Regions from separate parts of the Pseudoalteromonas xiamenensis genome, predicted to be linked through region 2. Evidence: predicted binding sites of a transcription regulator. Region 2 holds the regulator's gene; each other region holds the start of a gene.
The links. The regulator sigma-54, encoded in region 2, starts transcription at its own class of promoters, with help from an activator protein. The targets are predictions, from matches to a motif close to GTTGGCACGNNNNTNGNNT.
Positions count from the first base shown of each region.

Region 1 (4,088 bases), on a different replicon from region 2:
AATTGTTTTTGCGCGCGGTAATGTTGGTCAAAAGAAATAGCGTCATGGTGACAAGAAGCAATATGCCAGCTGACGAGTGATTCCATAGGTGCAAAGGATTTTTGCATTTGCAGTTCTGCCGTAGGTGTTACTTGTTCTTGCAACAGCGCACAACCGTTAAGCCAAACAACGATTGGAATTAGCATGGCAGGTTTCATTGTTGTGGCTCCTGTAGTGGGAAAGTAATTTGAATGTGCCCACCTGATTTCGGGTAAATTTTTAGGGTTCCGGCAAGCGTTTTAGAGCATTCATTGGCAATCGTCAGTCCGAGACCATGATGGAATTCGCTATTATCAACCTGTTTTTCGAGATTCTTTGGTCCACAGTAAAATGGCTCTAGAGCGCGTGTTGCGCTTACCGGTGTGAAACCGACGCCGTCATCAATAACGTCGATAATACAAGTTTGATGTTCCATCTTTACTTTCACCCAGACGGTTTGGTTTGCGTAGCGAATAGCGTTACTAATCATTTGGATTAGTGCGAGTTTGCAGGGCAAATAGGGGAGTTGGATACCGCTTTCAAGTGTTTGCCAGTTGATATCGATTGAATAAGATTGCTGTCTATCATGGAAATAGGCACTCAATTCAGTTCGTAAGCTGTTCCAATCGGTTGTTTGGCTGGTTTGTCCAAGTTTCGTTGCGCCGCTGTAGCGTAACAGATCTTCGATTAACGACTGTAATTGCTGCGAGCTTCTTACCATGATTTCTAGCACGCGTAATTGTTGGATTGAAATTGGACCTAGCACTTGCTCTTGAAGCAGGGACGTTCCTTCAACAATCGAAGCCAGCGGAGTTTTTAATTCATGACTAACATGTCGTAGAAAGGTGTCTTTCTCTTCGTGTTGATTCTTTAATGCGATACGCAACCAATCTAATTTTTCGCCTAATTGCTGCAACTCTGCACTGCCTGTAAGAGAAATAGGTAGGTCCCATTTTCCTAGTCCAAGCTGATTCGTTGCGTTTTCGAGAGCGTAAATTTTGTTTCGTATGCGAATAATTAAAAACAAACTGGTCGCGATAAGTAACGGTACTAATAAGGCAAGTCCAACGAAAAAAATGGACTGTCGTAGTTGGAATTGTTCATTTGCACTATCTAACTGATTTTCAATCCACTGTTTTAAGGACTCAGAGAGACTGTGATAATTCGTCCACAATTCATTGAACGAAGCATCTTTGGGTTGGACAAAATTCAATTTCGTTATGAACTGTTGCAAATCGGCGACAAACGCAGATTCGTCACTAAAATTTTTTAATCCATTGGCAATATTTTTTACGTCGGTCCACCTGAAATTGATCGCATCCTCAAGTTTTTTGTCTTGTAACAGCTGATTATTCTGATGTGCTTCTTGAAGTGTTTTTAAAGTGTCCGAAAGCAGCGTTAATTCTTTATCAACCTGCTGATTTAATTTATAAAATTTATTAATTTCGGACGATGATTGTTGCAATGAAAACGAGAACCATAAAGTAAGAACAAGCAGCGGTATGGTCGTGGTTAGAATGGCAAAAACAGCCTGATGTACAAAAGAGCGCGAAAAAAGGGCTTTTTTTTGTTCTGCCTGAGGCGAGGTCAGATTACCGATTAACCGAAATTTGTTCATGATTTCCATCCAGTTCACCTATGTGTTGCAAAATGGCGACAATTCATCCTATTGAAAAATAAGGAAAAAGTATTTTGACGTACTTAAACTTGTTGCTATTTGGCAACACTGAGACTTAATCAAATCTGAATAAAAAACACCTTAAAAGTTTAAGCTATTGATATATATGAATTTTAAAAATTTGGCACCGAAATTGACTTAGTTACTGTGAATCGAACGAAGCCACACTCGATGAGTTGAAATCATCACACGGTGTTGGCTGACAATCTAAAAGGAAAGTGACTATGAACAATCGTGTTAAATCAATTTTACTAGTATCTGGTATGACAATTCTTGGTGCGAGCAACGTAGCACTTGCAGAATCAACTTTTTCTCAATACGACGCAGATGGCAACGGTGCAATCAGCTTAGGTGAATCAAAGGTAAATCCGGCTTTGATGGCGCAGTTTAAAGATCTTGATGCGGACAACAGTGGCGATTTAAGCGAAAGCGAATTCGCTAATTTCAAAGGCTAAGGCTTCTTGTCTGGAACGACTACGTTGAACATGGATGTTCTTTTTAATGGAGAAAAAGATGAAAATTTCAAATATCGCCGCTTTAACGTCGGCACTATTAGTAAGCGCAGTAGCATTAGCTTCGGAAGTAGACTTTCAATCACTAGATAAAGATGCAAATGGCATGTTGTCAGCATCAGAAGCCGGAGAAAACCCTACTTTGGCAGCACAATTTAAAATTTTAGATGTGGACCAAGATGGTCAACTATCTGAAAGCGAATTTGCGAACTTTGGTAAATAAGGAGATGAAAATGAACATTTCAAATTTAGCCGTGTTGGCAACCGCATTAATGGTAAGCGCAGTAGCTACAGCGTCAGAAGCAGACTTTCAGTCAGTGGATAAAGACGGCGACGGCATGATTTCGATGGCTGAAGCGAGTCATTTACCAACACTTGCTGCGGAATTCAAAAATCTAGACGCAGACCAAGATGGTCAATTAACGGAAAGTGAATTTGCCAACTTCGGCAAGTAAGGAGAGCACCATGAAGATTTCAAAGATGGCCGTACTGGCAGCCGCGTTGATGGCAAGTGCCGCAGCAACCGCATCGGAAGCTAACTTTAATTCATTGGACAAGGATGGCAATGGTCTGATCTCAACATCAGAAGCAAGCCAACTTCCAATGCTGGCGGAAGAATTTAAAAATCTAGATACAGACCAAGATGGTCAGCTAAGTGAAAGTGAATTTGCCAACTTCGGCAAGTAAGGAGAGCACCATGAAAATTTCAAATTTGGCCGTATTGGCAGCCGCGCTGATGGCAAGTGCCGCAGCAACCGCATCGGAAGCAAACTTTAATTCATTGGACAAGGATGGCAATGGTCTGATCTCAACATCAGAAGCAAGCCAACTACCAATGCTGGCGGAAGAATTTAAAAATCTAGACACAGACCAAGATGGTCAGCTAAGCGAAAGTGAATTTGCCAACTTCGGCAAGTAAGGAGAGCACCATGAAAATTTCAAATTTGGCTGTATTGGCAGCCGCGTTGATGGCAAGTGCCGCAGCAACCGCATCGGAAGCAAACTTTAGTTCATTGGACAAGGATGGCAATGGTCTGATCTCAACCTCAGAAGCAAGCCAACTTCCAATGCTGGCGGAAGAATTTAAAAATCTAGACACAGACCAAGATGGTCAGCTAAGCGAAAGTGAATTTGCCAATTTCGGCAAGTAAGGAGAGCACCATGAAAATTTCAAATTTGGCCGTACTGGCAGCCGCGCTGATGGCAAGCGCCGCAGCAACCGCATCGGAAGCAAACTTTAATTCATTGGACAAGGATGGCAATGGTCTGATCTCAACATCAGAAGCAAGCCAACTACCAATGCTGGCGGAAGAATTTAAAAATCTAGACACAGACCAAGATGGTCAGCTAAGCGAAAGTGAATTTGCCAACTTCGGCAAGTAAGGAGAGCACCATGAAGATTTCAAATTTGGCCGTACTGGCAGCCGCGCTGATGGCAAGCGCCGCAGCAACCGCATCGGAAGCAAACTTTAATTCATTGGACAAGGATGGCAATGGTCTGATCTCAACATCAGAAGCAAGCCAACTACCAATGCTGGCGGAAGAATTTAAAAATCTAGACACAGACCAAGATGGTCAGCTAAGCGAAAGTGAATTTGCCAACTTCGGCAAGTAAGGAGAGCACCATGAAAATTTCAAATTTGGCCGTATTGGCAGCCGCGCTGATGGCAAGTGCCGCAGCAACCGCCTCATCTGTGGACTTTCAATCAGTAGATACGGACGGCAATGGCGTAATTTCAGCATCTGAAGCTGGTCAAATCCCAATGACAGCAGAGGAATTTAAAACTCTAGACCGAGACCAAGATGGTCAACTAACTGAAAGTGAATTTGCCAACTTTGGTAAATAAGGAGAAAGTGATGAATACTCTAGCAAAAACAGC
Region 1 is NZ_CP099918.1:220,863-224,950, reverse strand. Features, by position in the region: gene NI389_RS18130 (hypothetical protein) at 1-197, opposite strand, end outside; gene NI389_RS18125 (sensor histidine kinase) at 194-1,636, opposite strand; gene NI389_RS18120 (EF-hand domain-containing protein) at 1,921-2,151, shown strand; gene NI389_RS18115 (crotonobetainyl-CoA--carnitine CoA-transferase) at 2,210-2,431, shown strand; gene NI389_RS18110 (hypothetical protein) at 2,442-2,663, shown strand; gene NI389_RS18105 (hypothetical protein) at 2,674-2,895, shown strand; gene NI389_RS18100 (hypothetical protein) at 2,906-3,127, shown strand; gene NI389_RS18095 (hypothetical protein) at 3,138-3,359, shown strand; gene NI389_RS18090 (hypothetical protein) at 3,370-3,591, shown strand; gene NI389_RS18085 (hypothetical protein) at 3,602-3,823, shown strand; gene NI389_RS18080 (hypothetical protein) at 3,834-4,055, shown strand; gene NI389_RS18075 (EF-hand domain-containing protein) at 4,066-4,088, shown strand, end outside.
Region 1: NI389_RS18120 (EF-hand domain-containing protein) is a predicted target of sigma-54. The motif match lies at 1,817-1,835, and genes of this name have one in related genera.

Region 2 (4,088 bases):
CGCTTGAACCTGTGTCGATCGTCGCTGAAAAACAACTTGCACAGTTAAAGTCCAACATTGGTATTTTTGAAAAGAATGTTGAAATCGTTCATGGCAAGCGAAAAATTAAAGCGGACAGATTAGAAGTCCATCGTCGCGAAGAAATGGGCGAAAATGCAGAATTGCTCGTAGCGACAGGAAATCCAGCCGTATTCCAAGAAACTCAAGATGACGGCAGCATTTTGAAAGCGACGGCGAAAGAAGTTCGCTATGACGTCGCAAACCGCTTACTGACCATCAAAGGTGGGGCTGAAATCAGCCAAGCTGGTCAAAAAATTAATGCTGAAGTGATTGTCTATGACATGGAAAAACAGCTCATAAGTGCAGAGCGAGGCAATGAAAGCCAGTCGCGAGTACGTACCATCCTTGTGCCGGAACAAAAAGACAAAAGCAAGGAGCAAGGTAATCCATGAGTACGTTACGCGCAGAGTTCCTAGCAAAAAGTTATAAAGGAAGACAAGTCGTAAAGAACGTTGGCTTGAGTATCGAAGCAGGCAGCATTGTTGGCTTACTCGGTCCAAATGGCGCGGGGAAAACCACGACGTTTTACATGATTGTTGGATTGGTTCCAAGTGACAAGGGAACGATTCATATCGACGATCAAGATATCACTTTGTTACCAATGCATAGCCGAGCGCGGTTAGGCATTGGTTATTTACCGCAAGAATCGTCTATCTTTCGAAAACTAACCGTCTTTCAAAATTTGATGGCGATCCTTGAGACTCGTAAAGATCTCAACAAAGCAGGCCGAGAGCAAACCCTTAATGAACTACTTGATGAGTTTAATATTCAACACATTAGAGATAGTTTGGGTATGGCTTTATCCGGTGGTGAGCGTCGTCGAGTTGAAATTGCTCGCGCTTTGGCCGCTTCGCCAAAATTTATCCTTTTAGATGAGCCTTTTGCTGGCGTTGATCCCATTTCAGTGTTAGATATAAAGAAAATAATCGAACACCTAAAAAATCGTGGTATCGGCGTACTCATCACGGACCACAACGTAAGAGAAACATTAGATGTCTGTGAAAAGGCCTACATTGTTTCTCATGGTGAATTAATCGCGGCAGGTACTCCTGAATCCGTTTTGGCAAATCAAACCGTCCGCGATGTCTACCTAGGCGAACAATTCAGGCTATAGTTTACGTAGTACAGTCGCCTAATTGAATTGAACACTAGAGAAAGGATTGTTACAGATACATGAGGCAATCATTACAGCTCCGCATGGGGCAGCAACTGACAATGACGCCACAATTGCAGCAAGCAATACGCTTGTTGCAGTTGAGCACGCTAGATCTTCAGCAAGAAATTCAAGAAGCGCTGGACAGCAATCCCCTATTAGAAGTCGATGATCAGGAAAATTCCCCTGAAAATAACCAACAAGATGACGACTTCGATTATGCCTCATCTCAAGAATCCAGTTCATCAGAACCCTCCAATGACTTCGAAGAACAAGTCACTGACTATGAAATGGAATCCGGTGACGCACTAAATAAAGATACGGTCAGTGACGAACTGGCAATGGACGTCACTTGGGATGAATACATGAGTGCGGCTCCTGCAGCCTCTTCAGGACCAATGCCAGACGATGACATGGTCTATCAAGGCGAAACGACCGAAACGCTTCATGAATATCTAATGTGGCAACTTGAACTCACCCCATTTTCACCGACTGATCGTGCCATTGCTGTTGCCATTGTCGAGGCGGTAGATGAGTCTGGTACGCTCACCGTTTCAACACAAGACATCGTTGACAGTCTGAATGAAGGTAGCGATGAAGAAGAACCCATTGAGCTTGATGAAGTAGAAGCTGTATTAAAGCGAGTTCAACTCTTTGATCCTATTGGTATCGCAGCGAGAAGCTTACAAGAATGCCTCTGCATCCAACTAAACCAATATGATTCATCAACGCCTTGGTTAGCTGAGACAAAACAAATACTTAATGAACACATTGAGCTTTTAGCAAGTCGTGACTATCGCACTTTAATGAAAAAGACTAAGCTTAAAGAAAGTGATTTAAAAGAAGTCATGACGCTAATTCATAGCCTCAATCCTAAACCTGCAGCCTCAGTGATCCATGAAGAACCAGAGTACGTGGTACCAGATGTATCAGTGAAAAAGGTCAAAGGCCGTTGGGTTGTTGAATTAAATCCTGATTGCATGCCAAAGATCCGTGTTAACGATCAATACGCCGCAATGAGTCGTTCCGTTCGCTCTTCAAGTGATAGCCAGTTTATTCGCTCTCACCTACAAGAAGCCAAATGGTTTATTAAAAGTTTAGAAAGTCGCAATGAGACGCTAATGAAAGTGGCTAACTGTATCGTAAAACAGCAGCAAGCCTTTTTTGAACATGGCCCTGAAGCCATGCGTCCAATGGTGTTAAATGATGTCGCTGAAATGGTCGAAATGCACGAATCCACCATTTCACGTGTTACGACACAAAAATACATGCATACACCTCGCGGCATTTTTGAACTGAAATACTTCTTCTCAAGTCATGTTAGTACCGAAAACGGAGGTGAGTGCTCATCCACTGCGATACGAGCGCTCATTAAAAAGCTAATTGCCGCAGAAAATGCAGCTAAACCATTGAGTGATAGCAAAATTGCGGATATTTTAGCGGAACAAGGAATTCAAGTGGCGAGACGTACGATTGCAAAATATCGTGAGTCTTTGGCTATACCACCGTCAAATCAGCGTAAAAGCCTGATCTAAGACGTAAAACTCAAGAAGGAAAAATGCTTATGCAACTAAATCTAACTGGTCGTCACGTAGAAATTACCGATTCTTTAAGAGACTATGTAAACAGTAAGTTTGCGAAGCTGGAGCGACATTTTGATCACATCAATAATGTTCACGTTATATTAGATGTTGAAAAACTCACGCATAAAGCAGAAGCAACTCTACATGTAAATGGTGGGGAACTCTTTGCATCAACGGAACACCAGGACATGTACGCGGCCATCGATTTACTCTTGGATAAGTTGGACCGTCAAGTAATAAAACATAAAGAAAAGATGACTCGACACTAACAATGAAACTTAGCGAACTCATTTCAAAGGACTGCACGAAAGCTGCAGTCCTTTTTACTAGTAAAAAGCGCGTTCTAGAATATCTTAGTGAATTAGCACAACAGCAGCTTCCAGAAGTAGATCAACATGAAATCCTTGATGCACTTCTTGCGCGAGAAAAACTGGGAAGCACAGGAATTGGCAAAGGTGTTGCACTTCCGCATGGGCGTTTAACCGGTATAGAAAAACCGCTCGTCATGCTCCTTACGAACCAAGAAGCGATCGATTACGATGCAATAGACAATCGTCCCGTCGACGTATTTGTCGGACTGATCGTACCAGAAGGGGAACATCAATCACATCTAAAGACCTTAGCCACTATCGCTGATAAACTTAGGGACAAAGAATACTGTCGTCGTTTACGACATGCACAAACAGATGAAGAATTGTTTGAGGTACTGGATAGCTAAGTAGAGGTGGTAAAATGGAACTTATAATTATCAGTGGTCGCTCTGGATCCGGAAAATCAGTTGCATTAAGAGTCTTAGAAGACTTAGGGTTTTATTGCGTAGATAATATTCCTGTTAATTTATTGCCTTCTCTTGTGCGTATTTCTGCCGATAACTATGACAAAGTGGCAGTAAGCATTGACGTCCGTAACCTACCAAAAGAACAACAAGAATTTAATGAAATCTTCGAATACTTACCGCAGTTCGCTAAACCCACCTTATTTTATTTAGACAGTGATGATCATACGTTAATTCGCCGATTTTCTGAAACTCGTCGGCTTCACCCTCTTTCAATTAACAGTCTTCCACTGGATATGGCTATTGCGCAAGAGAAAGTATTATTAGATGTTATCATCAACCGAGCGGATGTTCTCATCGATACCACGGACATGAGCGTACATCAACTTGCGGAGACGATTAGAGAGAAAATATTAGGTAAGAAAGATAAAACGCTCATCATTACCTTTATGTCATTTGGCTTCAAACATGGTATTCCAAAAGAAGCGGATTACGTTTTTGATGCTCGTTTCTTGCC
Region 2 is NZ_CP099917.1:1,704,328-1,708,415, forward strand. Features, by position in the region: gene lptA (lipopolysaccharide transport periplasmic protein LptA) at 1-452, shown strand, start outside; gene lptB (LPS export ABC transporter ATP-binding protein) at 449-1,174, shown strand; gene NI389_RS07880 (RNA polymerase factor sigma-54) at 1,234-2,748, shown strand; gene hpf (ribosome hibernation promoting factor) at 2,778-3,065, shown strand; gene ptsN (PTS IIA-like nitrogen regulatory protein PtsN) at 3,068-3,514, shown strand; gene rapZ (RNase adapter RapZ) at 3,529-4,088, shown strand, end outside.

Region 3 (4,088 bases), 1.8 Mb from region 2:
AGCGAAAATCCGTAACTGCAGGCTGAGCTTCTTTGTCTTGCTGAGCGAACTTATCTGCAATTTTGTCCAACTCTTCTTTTAGTGGCTTATCGAGGGTTACTTCCTCTGGTGCAAAACCTCTCGTTAATGCTAGGTAACGTTTTTGAATAGTTCCTTCGATAAACAATTGATTGATGACTCGAGCATCTTCCGAGCTTAGAGCAAACAATAGTACGCCTGACGTTGGTCTATCCAAACGATGGACAGGAAACACGTGTTGACCAATTTGATCTCGAAGCATCTGCATTGCAAAACGAGTTTCTCGTTTGTCGAGGAATGATCGATGGACTAATAAACCAGACGGCTTGTTAATAGCAACAAAATGCGCATCCTGGTACAAAATTTCTAATTCATCTTGCATAGTTCGTTTACTACTTTGTAAATAGGGTATCAAGTCGCGTAATCACGCTGTATACACTGCTCAGTTTTTGTGAATTTGGGTAGCTCACTTCAAGCATTGGGAGTAGTGAAAGTTGAGTGGGTAATGCTTGTTCACTTTTGATGAGTTCATTCATTTTGGGAATAAAAACAAATTGTAGCCACTGCCCAAATGTCATCGTATCGCAGCAAAAGGGTGCACTAGAATTATAAGCACTGTGACTCAAGGGAGCACTTTGCCACAGATTTTCTTCATGCATGGCGAGCTGCAGCGCAACCAACAAATCAGCGATTAATTCGTAGCGATTTTGCATTGTAAACCCCATCTAACTAAACATGCGTGTAATTGTACCTTGAATAAGAAGACTTCCCAACATTCTAAATTCTCAGCGAAACCAGTATAATAAGAGTAGGCGGCATCGTGGGAATGTTTTGTGACTTCGAGCAATTCCCGCCGTATTCAACACGACCAAGATAGTTTGGTGTAAGTAATCAAAAGACGGTAATAAACAATGAATTCAAATATTTCGACATTAGGTGAACTCTTAGAAGCGGCAGGCACACAATGGCGTGCTTATGACGTCGGCCGACGTATCACTAAACTCGATAAAGCTGAATTTACACAAATAGAACTTGGCGCACGCCCCTATCCTTTCCCGTTAATGGGCCATGCCCACATAGCCATTCAATTCTGGGATAAAAATGCCACGCAAGACCCATATGTCTGGTTTTTAAAATTCCCGATTGACGAACAAAGTAAGCTGGTTTTGGCTACACGTGATCATTTCGCGAATTTAGTGTTAGAGGCACTTGGCACAGAGCTTACCAGCGAAGATGCGGATGGTAAATTGGATAACAATCCGTATGTATTTACACCGAATGCCAACAAACTAGCCGCATTCAACGCCTTGATGAAAGTAGAAATAAAACGTCCTGCCTCACAGTATTATGAAGCAGTGGAAAACTATTTCCATGCACCACTCATTCATGATTGGCAAACACTCGCGGTACAGGGCTTAGCGGATTTTGCGATGCGTTTAGAGCACGGACAAAACCAAGCACTTTTGCAGTCTCACTGGCAGGTACTTCCTGGAGAAGTTCAAAATACGCTGGCAGCGATGTTAGAACACGTTGCGATTTCAGTTTCCGTCACAGAGTTAATGTCGAAAAGCATTGACGATGCACTTGAAAACCAGAATAAAGCAATGTTGATCAATAGTCTAAGAGCGATTAGTGGTTCTTCGTCGAAAGGTATTTTAGAAAAATGCGTAGACAACACACTGGATAGCGTTTTTGCAACTGATAGAGAAATTTTGCTCATTTTAGTGGGAAGATTATGGCAAACATTTATCTTGCCTGAGCGACTATATGCATTGTTAGATAACGCAGCGCAAGTAGGTGAAGGTGACTTTTTCGCAGGTGTATTTGCAGATTTGGTTGCAATTCCAGCGCTTCGCCCCCAAGTATTAAGCATTCTTAGAGCACCAAGTCGCAGCGAAACGCTTTCGCGCGCAATAGGAAAGTTATTTAACGCATGATAACACTATGGATGATAATGGCAGTGGCGGCAGTGATTGCCTCATTCTGGATGAGTCGCGTCGTTGCTGACGCCGCAAAAGTACACGCAGAGCGTCAGGCCGAGTCATTGAACGTCCAACTACTGAGTGTTGCGATGAAACGATTTCGTTTAGGTATCAACCGAACGGGCAAACCCGGAATTAAAGCCGAGTTTGTTTTTGAGTTTTGTTCTGATGGTGATTCCGTCTACCAGGGTTTGCTGTACTTAGAAAACGAACGACTCGTTAAAGTCGATATTCCTCCACATCGCATCCGATAAAAAAGGAAGCAATTGCTTCCTTTTTCAATTTAGCTCTTTAAGGTACTTTTCTTCGGCCAAAAATAAATGAAATTACGGTTAGAACAACAAAAATAAAGAAAAGTATTTTTGCCATACCTGCAGCTGCGCCTGCTATACCACCAAACCCGAATGCCGCTGCGATTAATGCTAGAATTAAGAATGTTACTGCCCAGCTTAACATAACGCTTCCCTCCTATTGTGTGATAACGTCAAGTGCACGCATTTCGTCATGACATAGCTTCATGCGCTCTTTAATTTGATATAGTGCTGCTTCACAAGGTGCAGGCACTGTTGTAGCGAGCGCTTTATTCACCTTTTCTAGTACTTTGTCTTCAAGTTCCTCTAGCTGACTTAAGTAAAGGTGGATGTTGTCTTTTTTAAACATGCCAATAAGGTGAGTGTAAGACTCACGAATTTCTACCGCAAGCGCATTGCCCTCTTCAATACTGCCTTCGTCCGCGACGACAAAAGGTTGTAGCAATGCTATAGCTCTTACTTTTTCCGTGATCATTCTCGAAAATACATCGTTATATCGATTGTCTGTCGTTTCGCTTGCTGCTTTTTTGTAAAAATCAATTCCACTGTTTAAAACTCGAATAAGTGATTTCACTGCTTCAAAGTTATAATTTGAAAGTGTCATTATAATGCTCCTTTTATTTAATCAAGTCATATCACTCCTTTCAATTTACAGGCCAAATTATAACCTTTTGTATTTTATATACTTTTAAAAATCATGATTTAATACTTCGGTAAATATTTCAATGGCAACCATTACACCTCGGTAATTTTTTCATTAACTAAAAATGAATATCCACAGTGAAATTTTTACCGGAATATTTTTCTTACCATTCTCATCAAATCACATTCAACAATTACAATAAAATCAACTTTTATTTATTTTTCAACAACTTATATTTTGGCACACTGTCTGCAATAGTTAACTCGAACAAACTTCAAAGGAGAGTAAGTTATGAACAAGCTAATTATTGCAGGTGTAATTTCGACAACTTTAATGACCGCTCCAGTTTTTGCAGCACAAAATAGCTGGGAAAAGGAAGCAAATGATGCATGGATTGATGGCAAAGCTGAAGCAACCTTGTTATTTAACGGCGAGTTGAACAACTTTGATATTAATACGGACGTGAAAAACGGTGTGGTAACTCTGACCGGAAAAGTAGAAAACAGCGTTGAGAAAAAACTCGCTGAAGAACTCATCGTAGGCATTGATGGCGTTAAAGACGTCAAAAACGACCTTACGATTGTAAAAAGTAACAACACGGAAACGAAAGCATTGGAAAAAAATGACAAAGGTGCCGATTTCACCGACGCGAAGATCGCAACGGTCATTAAAACACGTTTTCTTTTTGATGGTGATGTCGACGGAACCGATATTGATGTCGACGTAGTTAACCGTAAAGTTACTCTGACCGGTACGGTCGCAAGCGAAGCGGAAAAAGATCTTGCAATTACGATTGCTAAGAACGCATCTGACGTGACCAGCGTGAACGATGAATTGGAAATCGTAAGCGAATAATTCGGACGTATCACCTAAAAGTGGGCAATGTTGCCCACTTCTCTCTCGTAAACGCTAAGGACAAACTATGAAAAAATCATTGACGAAACTACTACTCATCTCAGTCGCCACTTTCTCTCTCCGCTACCGCGGCCATAAATAAAAAGCCCGTTGAACAATTTGATGTCTACGCAGGTATTGGCTACGGTCAATATTCTCTCCAATGGGAAGATAGAGAACGAGACATGGAGTTTGACGACGATTCAAGTATGCTCAAAGCGTACGTTGGGACTTACCTCA
Region 3 is NZ_CP099917.1:3,551,514-3,555,601, reverse strand. Features, by position in the region: gene truC (tRNA pseudouridine(65) synthase TruC) at 1-400, opposite strand, end outside; gene NI389_RS16630 (YqcC family protein) at 411-731, opposite strand; gene NI389_RS16625 (DUF3549 family protein) at 930-1,955, shown strand; gene NI389_RS16620 (DUF3301 domain-containing protein) at 1,952-2,254, shown strand; gene NI389_RS16615 (DUF1328 domain-containing protein) at 2,292-2,456, opposite strand; gene NI389_RS16610 (PA2169 family four-helix-bundle protein) at 2,469-2,915, opposite strand; gene NI389_RS16605 (BON domain-containing protein) at 3,246-3,809, shown strand; partial or broken gene NI389_RS16600 (porin family protein) at 3,938-4,088, shown strand, end outside.
Region 3: NI389_RS16610 (PA2169 family four-helix-bundle protein) is a predicted target of sigma-54. The motif match lies at 2,954-2,972, and genes of this name have one in related genera.